2 regions of the Bacillus sp. WC2507 genome follow, and region 1 is predicted to be linked to the other one. Evidence: predicted binding sites of a transcription regulator. Region 1 holds the regulator's gene; the other holds the start of a gene.
The links. Region 1 encodes CtsR, which represses protease genes until heat stress. Its sites were predicted from a motif close to ATGGTCAATAAAGGTCAAACA; they were not measured.

Region 1 (5,958 bases):
CTCAAGCATATGGAACACGATAATTTCATCAATACGGTTTAAGAATTCTGGACGAAATGCCTTTTTCAATTCATCCATTACTTTACCTTTCATATCTGAATAATCGCGGCTCTCATCTTGTACGTTAAATCCAAGATGTTTATTACGTTTTAACGCGTCTGCACCAACGTTAGATGTCATAATAACAATTGTATTACGGAAATCAACTGTACGCCCTTTAGAATCCGTTAAGCGACCATCTTCTAATACTTGTAGTAAAATGTTAAACACATCAGGATGAGCTTTCTCTACTTCATCTAATAGGACAACTGAATATGGCTTACGGCGAACCTTCTCAGTTAATTGACCGCCTTCTTCATATCCAACATATCCTGGAGGAGATCCAACTAAACGAGAGGTAGAATGCTTCTCCATGTACTCAGACATATCGATGCGAATCATTGCATCCTCATCACCGAACATAGATTCTGCTAATGCTCTTGCTAGCTCCGTTTTACCTACACCTGTTGGTCCTAAGAAAATAAAGGAACCAATCGGACGTTTCGGATCTTTCAATCCTGCTCTAGCACGACGAACAGCTTTCGCTACAGCTACTACCGCTTCATCTTGACCAATAACACGATCGTGAAGAATGGATTCTAAGTTTAATAATTTATCAGTCTCTGTTTGTGCAAGTTTAGAAACCGGGATACGAGTCCACGTAGAAACGACATTTGCAATATCTTCTACTGTCACTTCCGAGTTTTCTTTTCCTTGTTGCTCTTTCCATTGACGCTTCGTATCTTCTAACTTCTCACGTAAGCGTTGTTCCATATCACGTAAGGAAGCAGCTTTTTCAAATTCTTGACTTTGTACAGCTGCATCTTTTTCTTTTCTAATTTCCTCAAGCTTCACTTCAAGCTCTTTTAGATTTGGTGGTGTTGTATAAGAGCGTAAGCGAACCTTTGAAGCAGCTTCATCAATTAAATCAATTGCTTTATCTGGTAAGAAACGATCTGTAATATAACGGTCTGAAAGCTTTACAGCTGCATCAATTGCATCATCTGTAATAGATACACGGTGATGTGCCTCGTAACGATCACGTAAACCTTTCAAGATTTGAGTTGATTCGTCTAAACTTGGCTCATCAACGTGAATTGGTTGGAAACGTCTCTCTAAAGCCGCGTCTTTTTCAATATATTTGCGATATTCATCTAACGTTGTCGCCCCAATACATTGTAACTCCCCGCGAGCTAAAGATGGTTTTAAAATATTCGATGCATCAATAGCACCTTCTGCTCCACCTGCACCAATTAATGTATGAAGTTCATCAATAAATAGAATAATATTTCCTGCTTGACGGATTTCATCCATAACTTTCTTCAAACGATCTTCAAATTCACCACGATACTTCGTTCCAGCTACCACTGTACCCATATCTAGTGTCATAACACGCTTATCTCTTAAAGTTTCAGGAACTTCATTATTTACAATTTGTTGTGCTAATCCTTCTGCAATTGCCGTTTTACCTACACCAGGCTCTCCAATTAATACAGGATTGTTTTTTGTTCTACGGCTTAAAACTTCAATTACACGTTGAATTTCTTTACCACGCCCAATAACAGGGTCTAAACGATTTTCACGTGCAACAACTGTTAAATCACGTGCTAAACTATCAAGTGTTGGTGTATTTGCATTTGTTGAAGAACCACCTTGGTGACCTGAACTTGCTTCATTACTTCCAAGAAGTTGCAATACTTGTTGTCTTGCCTTATTTAAGCTAACACCTAAGTTATTTAAAACACGTGCTGCTACACCTTCACCTTCACGGATTAAACCAAGTAAGATATGTTCTGTTCCAACGTAAGAATGACCTAATTTACGAGCTTCATCCATAGACAACTCAATAACCTTTTTCGCACGCGGTGTATAATGTACCGTTTGAGAAGCTTCTGTTCCGCGTCCAATTAACGCTTCTACCTCTTTTTGAACTTTCTCTGGACTTAACCCAAGAGCAATTAACGCTTTTGCTGCAATTCCTTCACCTTCGCGTACAAGCCCAAGTAAAATATGTTCTGTTCCAATATTATTATGCCCAATACGAATTGCTTCCTCTTGAGATAAAGCTAATACTTTCTGTGCTCTTTCTGTAAATCTTCCAAACATCATAGAAATCGCCTCCTACTTGCGCTTAGTTTTTTTCAATACGTAATCGCTCACGGATTAAGGTTGCTCTTCGATAATCTCTTTCTTCTGGTCCTAAAGGTCCTCCTGCATATTGTTGTAAAATGCCTGGTTGTGTAAGAACCATTAGCTCAGTCAAAATATTTCTCGATACACCTTTTATATATCCTAAATCAATACCCAGTCGTACATCTGATAAGCAGGTGGCCGCTTCCGCAGATTGAATTAACCGACTGTTTGCTAGTATGCCATAAGAGCGATAAACTTTATCTTCAAGCTCAATACTTGAATTTTGTACAATTAATTCTCTAGCCATTTTTTCTTGTTGTATGATTTGTTGAATGACACTCTTTAAATCTGCAATAATATCTTCTTCAGATTTTCCTAGCGTCATTTGATTTGACACCTGAAATATATTACCTAACGCTTCGCTACCTTCACCGTATATTCCTCTTACTACTAACCCTAATTTTTGAATTACTTGTATAATACGGCTAATTCTTTTCGTTAAAACGAGTCCCGGTAAGTGAATCATTACGGAAGCCCTTAATCCTGTACCGACGTTAGTAGGACAACTCGTAATATATCCAAGTGATTCATCAAAAGCATATTCAACCTCTTCCTCTATCCAATTATCTATTTGATTGGCACTTTGAAGAGCCTCTGATAACTGCAACCCTGAAAATAAGCACTGAATCCGAATATGGTCTTCTTCATTAAGCATGACACTAATATGTTCATTTTCTGACAATAGGCATGCTCCATATTCTGTACCTGCAAGGTTGGGGCTAATTAAATGCTTTTCAACTAATACTCTCCTTTGAAGAGGCGTTAATTCATTCATTTTTAATAGTTCAAACTCTCCAAAAGGTTCTACCGTTTTATTTATAAATTCCTTTTTAAATAATTCATGAATCTGTTTAGCTTCTTCTTCATTTTGCATAGTAGAGAATTGATATTTTTTAAAATTACGAGCCAAACGAATTCGACTACTTAAAACAATATCAGAATCAGGGCCATCCCCCTTCATCCATGGACTAATCGCTTCATTCATAATTTTGTCCAGTGACATAGAACTATTCCCCCTCTCTATGCTCACTAAGCTGATTTTCAAGACCTCGAATTTTATCCCTTACCTCAGCAGCTTTCTCAAACTCCTCTTTCTGTACGTATTGTTTCAGAATGAGTTTTAGTTCATCTAATTCTTTCTTTAAGTGAATATTTCCTTCTATACGTTCCGGAATTTTTCCACAATGATCTGTATGCCCGCCGTGAAGACGTTTTAATAATGGCTTTAAATGTTCCTTAAATGTATCGTAACAAGAGGCACATCCAAAGCGTCCCACCTTTGTAAATTGCTCGTATGTCATCTTACAATCTGGACACCTTAATATACTTTTATTTGAAAATCCATTTTTGCCTTCTTCAAACATTGTTGATTCACCGTGTAATAACCCAGCAAATAAATCATGGAATGAAAAGCTAGACTGCGATGATTGAAAGAAAGACGTATAGCCACTTTGTTCTGCACATTGCTCACAAAGATGAACTTCCGTCTTCTTTTCGTTGATTACTTTTGTATAATGTAAAGTTGCTGGTCTTATATTACAGTTTTGACAAGTCATCACTATCCCCACCTTTACAACAGGAACGATCTATCTCATAGTACTTTTCATACATTACTAGATTGTTCACTTTCCTTTATTCGTTTAAATAAAAGTGCGTGTTCTTTTTTCAAAACTTCTACAATATTTAACTGCCTTATCTTTTAGTTATCATTCTTTTACAAAAGCTGTATTTATTTATATTTCAGTGTTCTTAACATTGCGCATAATATTCGAGCCCTAAGTTCATCTCGAGAAGGAACATCCATTGATAATACAGAGCGATCTAGTACACTTAACATAAGTTTAGCTTCACGATTTGTTATGATTCCCTCTTCTATTAAACGTATAATCATACTCTCTGCATTTCCTTGCGCAACGCTATGATCAATCATATGAAGCATTTGATCAATAATGTCTATATCGTCATGCAGTTTGACTTTTATAATGCGAATGTAACCTCCTCCACCACGTTTACTTTCTACTACAAATCCTCTTTCTAACGTAAAACGGGTATTGATTACATAATTGATTTGAGATGGTACGCACTCGAATTGATCCGCAATCTCATTTCTTTTGATTTCAATCACATTATTATTACTTAAGTCAATAACTTGCTTTAGATATTGCTCAATGATATCAGATATATTTCTCATTTATCCGCCACCTTTATTGACTTTGACTATCTTTGACTTTAATTATATACGTATTAATAAAATTTGCAACTCTTTTGCTTATTCACTATCCTAGCCACATTCCCCTGTATTTAATCAAAATAATAATAATTTAAACACATTTTTTACTTACTATGGATTATAAAAGAAAACACGAAAAAACACGAGTCATTTGACTCGTGTTTAGTTGCTTGGCGACGTCCTACTCTCACAGGGACAAGGTCCCAACTACCATCGGCGCTAGAGAGCTTAACTTCCGTGTTCGGTATGGGAACGGGTGTGACCTCTCTGCCATCATCACCAAACTATGAAGGCATATTCCTTCAAAACTAGATAACATTTGCTTCATATTATATGGTTAAGTCCTCGATCTATTAGTATTCGTCAGCTCCACATGTCACCATGCTTCCACCTCGAACCTATCAACCTGATCATCTTTCAGGGATCTTACTAGCTTACGCTATGGGAAATCTCATCTTGAGGGGGGCTTCATGCTTAGATGCTTTCAGCACTTATCCCTTCCGCACATAGCTACCCAGCTATGCCCTTGGCAGAACAACTGGTACACCAGCGGTGCGTCCATCCCGGTCCTCTCGTACTAAGGACAGCTCCTCTCAAATTTCCTACGCCCACGACGGATAGGGACCGAACTGTCTCACGACGTTCTGAACCCAGCTCGCGTACCGCTTTAATGGGCGAACAGCCCAACCCTTGGGACCGACTACAGCCCCAGGATGCGATGAGCCGACATCGAGGTGCCAAACCTCCCCGTCGATGTGGACTCTTGGGGGAGATAAGCCTGTTATCCCCGGGGTAGCTTTTATCCGTTGAGCGATGGCCCTTCCATGCGGAACCACCGGATCACTAAGCCCGACTTTCGTCCCTGCTCGACTTGTAGGTCTCGCAGTCAAGCTCCCTTATGCCTTTGCACTCTACGAATGATTTCCAACCATTCTGAGGGAACCTTTGGGCGCCTCCGTTACACTTTAGGAGGCGACCGCCCCAGTCAAACTGCCCACCTGACACTGTCTCCCGGGTCGATAAGACCCGTAGGTTAGAATTTCAATACAGTCAGGGCGGTATCCCACCAGCGCCTCCACCGAAGCTAGCGCTCCGGTTTCAATGGCTCCCGCCTATCCTGTACAAACTGTACCAAAATTCAATATCAGGCTACAGTAAAGCTCCACGGGGTCTTTCCGTCCTGTCGCGGGTAACCTGCATCTTCACAGGTACTATAATTTCACCGAGTCTCTGGTTGAGACAGTGCCCAAATCGTTACACCTTTCGTGCGGGTCGGAACTTACCCGACAAGGAATTTCGCTACCTTAGGACCGTTATAGTTACGGCCGCCGTTTACTGGGGCTTCAGTTCAGAGCTTCGCTTACGCTAACCCCTCTCCTTAACCTTCCAGCACCGGGCAGGTGTCAGCCCCTATACTTCGCCTTACGGCTTCGCAGAGACCTGTGTTTTTGCTAAACAGTCGCTTGGGCCTATTCACTGCGGCTTTCCGTTAAGAA
Region 2 (5,958 bases), 4.3 Mb from region 1:
AGGGTGGATTAGAAATGGATTTGAAGTTGAATTATACCGAACTTATAAAGAAGTTAATCGTTGTAATCGTCGCAGGTTTGTTAAACGCGATTGGAATGAATTTATTTTTAACGCCAGCGAAAGTGTACGCGAGTGGTTTTGCTGGATTGTCTCAATTATTATCACAAATATTAAACGACTTTTTATCTATTCATATATCAACGGGGGTATTGTTTAGCTTATTTAATATTCCTGTCGTTATTTTAGCGTGGAAAAAGGTTGGGAAGGCTTTTACTTTTTTTAGTTTTCTTTGCGTTATATTTATGACTTTGTTTCTAGAAATTATCCCAGTTAAAGCAGTTTCGAACGACATCATATTGAATGCGATTTTTGGCGGGATAATTTCAGCAATTGGGGTAGGGATTGCTTTAAAGTGGGGGGCTTCTACAGGTGGTTTAGATATCATCGCGATGATTTTATCTAAGATAAAAGATAAACCTGTTGGCACATACTTTTTCTTTTTTAATGCAATTATCATTATCGCTGCAGGTTATGTATATGGATGGGAAAAAGCGTTATATACTTTGTTGACGTTGTATGTTTCAACGAGAATTATTGATGCGATTCATACCCGTCACGTGAAGATTACAGCATTAATCGTTACGAAGAATGGGGCAGAGGTACGCAAGGCGATTCATTCACGCTTAGTGAGGGGGATTACAACTATACCGGCAACAGGTGCTTATACAAATGAAAATAAGGAAATGTTAATGATTGTGATTACTCGTTACGAATTGTATGAATTAGAGAGGGTTATTAAACAAGTGGACCCAGGTGCATTTACAAACGTACTGCAAACGGTTGGGGTGTTTGGATTGTTTCGAAAAGATTAAAGAGGACCAAAGCTGGTCCTCTTTTTTAATGTAAATTCGTAATGTTTTGCAACTGCTCCTGCATTTCGCGTAGCTGAACTTTTTCAGCTGTTGAAGAGTTTGCATAAGCAGAGTGCAAAGCGTTTTTTGCTCTATATACGAGATCTTGTTGCTCAGCGCCGCTTGAACAAGATACGGCATTTGTGACAGCATCTCTAGCTTGTTGGAATAGTAAGTTCCCCATTTAAACCCCTCCAAAAGAAGAGTTGTTTCTCGCTTTTTCTGCCTCAGCTAATGTACCTCTGTACGGGAATCTTGCATCATGCTTCATAACAGCATCGGCTCCTTGTTGGATAAAACGTTTTGATTTGTTCTTTTTACCCATTCGAAAAACCCCCTTTATTTAGCTGAAAACAATCGACGCGCTGACTTTTGCGTCTAATTATAGTATGAGCGTTTGGCGAGAAACTATAAGCAGGGAATTTTTAGATTATAACCCAAGAACCTCTTCTAAATATAGAGCGATACCATCTTCTTCATTCGTTAACGTTGTATGGTTTGCAAGTGATTTTAATTCAGGGATGGCATTTCCCATTGCGATGCCGTGACCAGCAAATTCAATCATTTCAAAGTCGTTATCTTCATCACCGAAAGCGATAATTCGTTCTTGTGGAATGTTGTAATGACTAGAAATTTTTTGTAATCCGACAGCTTTATTTAACCCGCTTTTTACAATTTCAATAATTGGCCAAGGTGCGCCCCATTTTCTATGATCGATTACTTCAGCATGCATATCAGTTAAGTGTTGACGAATTGCACTGGAATGCTCGTCATGTGCGTCGATTAATAAGCAAGTTGGATGATCGTTTAAAATATTTAATAAGTCTCCTGTAAAAATCTTTGGAGAACCGAATTCGAAAATATGTTTTTTATCTTCATCAATTTCACGAACATACACATCGTCCATTACTTCAGCGTATATATTTTTCACGCCAAAATCAAAGCAAGCTCGGACAATTTCTTGAGCTGTTGCTAGCTCGAGAGGTGAGTGATGTGTACCCCACTTTGAATCAAGAGGGTGATGTACGTAAGCGCCATTAAAGTTTACGATTGGTGTGTTAAGACCAAGTTCTTTATAGTAATCAAAACTAGCGCGGAATGGACGTCCTGTTGAAATAACGACAATATGTCCTTGTTCCTTTGCTTTTGCAATTGTATGTTTCGTTCGAGTAGAAATTATTTTGTTGTCTGTTAATAAAGTGCCGTCTAAGTCTAATGCGATTAAATGCTGTTTTTTCATAATTTCACCTCTTATAATAATTTTTTTGTTTTTATCTGTATTTCCGTTTTTTAATATGCAGAAATAAGAGGTTAAACTGGGTGATACCACCATAGATGGGAATTTCACTATATATCCATCTTACGTCTCGAAGTGCTGTGGTGTCTACTATTTCTCGCTGGAAATTAGGAAAAGTCAACATCTTTTTAGAAAGTTCAAACAATGTTTCTTTCATTATGTACAAATTGTGAAAAGGGTTACATTGCTCGTATGAGGAGGCTTATAATGAACATGTAATCTTCTCGTATATGTTTGACTCTCCTTTGAAACTAGCCTAGAGTAGGTTGGTTTCTTTTTTTTCTACAAATAGGGAAGAAATCCCTGCTTACACTTGTGTCATTCATATATATGTACAAGAACGAGATGTAGTACTTGTTTCCTAAACATGACAGAAAAGCTTTCTTTTAAAATGGATATACTAATGAGGCAAGACGTCATGGAAGGAGAATGAAGATGGGACAAAATCGCAGGTTTCGTTCTGGACAAAAAGCGCCAAATGATGGCATTTACGTAGAAATTGGTGAAACGGGAAGTATGGTGAAAAATCCCCAAATGGTACAATTAACTGCCGGTGAAAAGTTTCCAGAGAACACGAATCATAACCGTCAGTGGACATATAAAAGAAAACCGTAAAAGGAGCCGCAATCATCATTGCGGCTTTTTTGTCATTACACGTTATAATTTCATTTACCGTATATTTTTCAATTGTATCATGCATGCGCACTTTTCTTTTTTCCAATAATAAGTTTGAAAATACATAAGCAAAATTATTGTATAAAAAAGTCAGTTGGCGTATAATCAAATCAAAGGTCAAAGAAAGTCAAACATTTGGAGGGCTGTAAAGATGGACTTAAATCAAATGACAACAAAAACACAAGAGGCGATTATGAGTGCCCAATCTTTAGCGGTGTCTCATCATCATCAAGAAGTAGATACTGTTCATCTCTTGTTTACATTATTAGAAGAGCAAGATGGGTTAGCAGTACGTATTTTTCAAAAAATGAATGTCGATATAGAAGCGTTAAAGCAAGGCGCCGAAAGTTTAATTAAGAAAAAGCCTTCTGTAACGGGAAGCGGAGCAGAAGCGGGCAAATTATATATAACAGGTGCTCTGCAACAACTACTTGTAAGAGCAGGAAAAGAAGCAGAGAAATTGCAAGATGACTACATTTCAGTTGAACATGTATTGCTTGCTTTTGCTGAAGAAAAAGGCGATATAAATCAATTACTTACAAGATTTCATATTACGAAAGACAACTTATTACAGTCTTTAATGACAGTTCGGGGGAATCAAAGAGTGACTAGTCAAAATCCAGAAGCAACTTATGAAGCGTTAGAAAAATATGGCCGTGATCTAGTGGCGGAAGTAAGAGCGGGGAAAATTGACCCTGTAATCGGCCGTGATAGTGAAATTCGCCGCGTCATTCGTATCCTTTCACGTAAAACGAAAAACAACCCGGTTTTAATTGGTGAGCCAGGTGTTGGTAAAACAGCAATCGTTGAAGGATTAGCACAGCGTATTGTAAAGAAGGATGTACCTGAAGGATTAAAAGATAGAACAATCTTTGCGTTAGATATGAGTGCGCTTGTAGCTGGAGCAAAATTCCGCGGTGAATTTGAAGAGCGTCTGCAAGCGGTATTAAATGAAATTAAAAAGAGTGAAGGCCGCATTTTATTATTCATTGATGAACTTCATACAATCGTCGGCGCTGGTAAAACAGAAGGTGCGATGGACGCAGGAAATATGTTAAAACCGATGCTTGCGCGTGGTGAATTGCATTGTATCGGGGCGACAACGTTAGATGAATATCGTAAATATATTGAGAAAGATCCAGCGCTAGAAAGACGTTTCCAACAAGTATTAGCAGAAGAACCAACTGTTGAAGATACAATTTCCATTTTACGTGGATTAAAAGAGCGTTTTGAAATTTATCACGGTGTAAATATTCATGACCGCGCGATTGTAGCAGCATCTGTTTTATCAGATCGATATATTTCAGATCGCTTCTTACCTGATAAAGCGATCGATCTTGTTGACGAAGCGTGCGCAACAATTCGTACAGAAATTGATTCTATGCCGACAGAATTAGATGAAGTAACGCGCCGCATTATGCAGCTGGAAATTGAAGAAGCGGCTCTTGGAAAAGAGAAGGACTTTGGTAGCCAAGAACGTCTCAAAACATTGCAACGTGAATTATCGGATTTAAAAGAAGTTGCAAGTGGTATGAGAGCGAAATGGGAGAAAGAAAAAGAAGATATTCACAAAGTTCGTGACTTACGTGAACATTTAGAGCGACTGCGCCGTGAATTAGAAGAAGCAGAAGGTAATTACGATTTAAATAAAGCAGCGGAACTTCGTCACGGGAAAATTCCTGCAATTGAAAAAGAGTTAAAAGAAGCAGAAGAAATGGGCGCGCATAATAAACAAGAAAATCGTTTATTACGTGAGGAAGTAAGTGAAGAAGAGATTGCTGATATTGTTTCACGCTGGACTGGTATTCCTGTCGCAAAACTCGTTGAAGGTGAACGCGAGAAATTACTACGCTTAGAGCAAATTTTATCAGAGCGTGTAATCGGACAAGAGGAAGCGGTAAGCTTAGTATCAGACGCAGTTCTTCGTGCACGCGCCGGTATTAAAGACCCGAACCGTCCGATTGGTTCCTTCATCTTCTTAGGACCGACTGGTGTTGGTAAAACAGAACTTGCAAAAACGTTAGCACAGTCTTTATTCGATAGTGAAGAGCAAATGATTCGTATCGATATGTCTGAGTATATGGAGAAACATGCTGTGTCACGCTTAATTGGTGCGCCTCCTGGATATGTTGGATATGAAGAGGGCGGTCAATTAACAGAAGCAGTAAGACGTAAACCATATTCTGTTATTTTATTAGACGAAATCGAAAAAGCACATCCAGAAGTATTTAACATTTTATTACAAATGTTAGATGATGGACGCATTACAGATTCACAAGGTCGTACAGTAGACTTTAAAAACACGGTCATTATTATGACTTCAAATATTGGATCCGCTCATTTGTTAGATGGATTAGAAGAAGATGGTTCCATTAAAGAAGAATCAAGAGAACTTGTAATGGGACAATTAAGAGGACATTTCCGACCAGAGTTTTTAAACCGTGTCGATGAAATTATTTTATTCAAGCCTCTTACAACGAATGAAATTAAAGGTATTGTTGATAAAATTGTAAAAGAATTACAAGGCCGTTTAGCTGATCGTCACATTACAGTGGAATTAACGAATTCTGCAAAAGAATTCGTTGTAGAAGCTGGCTTTGATCCGATGTACGGAGCTCGTCCATTAAAACGATACGTACAACGTCAAGTTGAGACGAAATTAGCGAGAGAATTAATTGCAGGAACGATTACTGATAACAGTCACGTAGTTGTAGATGTAGAAAATAACGAATTAGTCGTTCGTGTGAAATGAAAAAAGAGTTCGGATAAAATCCGGACTCTTTTTTTAGTGTTGTTCTACTGGCTCGTTTGGAATTGCAGCTGAAATCGCAAGTACTAATACCGCAAGAACAACTGAGAAAATAGACGCTTGGTTAAAATCGTATGTACCGCCAGTCATAGAACCAATTACATAGCTCATCATATGTACAAGCGCGAACGACCAAATTAATGCCCAAATGAAACGCATATTTTACACCTCTATTCGTTCAATCTGTCCTTATTGTAACACAATTGAAAAAAGAATATAGAAAAATATTTGTAGATTTTTCAACGCAAATTTGCATTCTGTTCATA

Region 2: the regulator CtsR is predicted to act here: its motif matches at 2,997-3,017, upstream of clpB (ATP-dependent chaperone ClpB).

What each region holds. Positions count from the first base shown of each region.
Region 1 covers NZ_JBQXPN010000001.1:186,254-192,211, forward strand. The annotation lists gene clpC (ATP-dependent protease ATP-binding subunit ClpC) at 1-2,148, opposite strand, end outside; gene ACUN28_RS01105 (protein arginine kinase) at 2,171-3,235, opposite strand; gene ACUN28_RS01110 (UvrB/UvrC motif-containing protein) at 3,240-3,788, opposite strand; gene ctsR (transcriptional regulator CtsR) at 3,962-4,423, opposite strand; rRNA gene rrf (5S ribosomal RNA) at 4,631-4,746, opposite strand; rRNA gene ACUN28_RS01125 (23S ribosomal RNA) at 4,796-5,958, opposite strand, start outside.
Region 2 covers NZ_JBQXPN010000001.1:4,455,770-4,461,727, reverse strand. The annotation lists gene ACUN28_RS23535 (YitT family protein) at 15-872, shown strand; gene ACUN28_RS23530 (DUF3813 domain-containing protein) at 898-1,095, opposite strand; gene ACUN28_RS23525 (hypothetical protein) at 1,096-1,236, opposite strand; gene ACUN28_RS23520 (Cof-type HAD-IIB family hydrolase) at 1,342-2,151, opposite strand; gene ACUN28_RS23515 (YjzC family protein) at 2,644-2,823, shown strand; gene clpB (ATP-dependent chaperone ClpB) at 3,035-5,635, shown strand; gene ACUN28_RS23505 (YjzD family protein) at 5,669-5,851, opposite strand.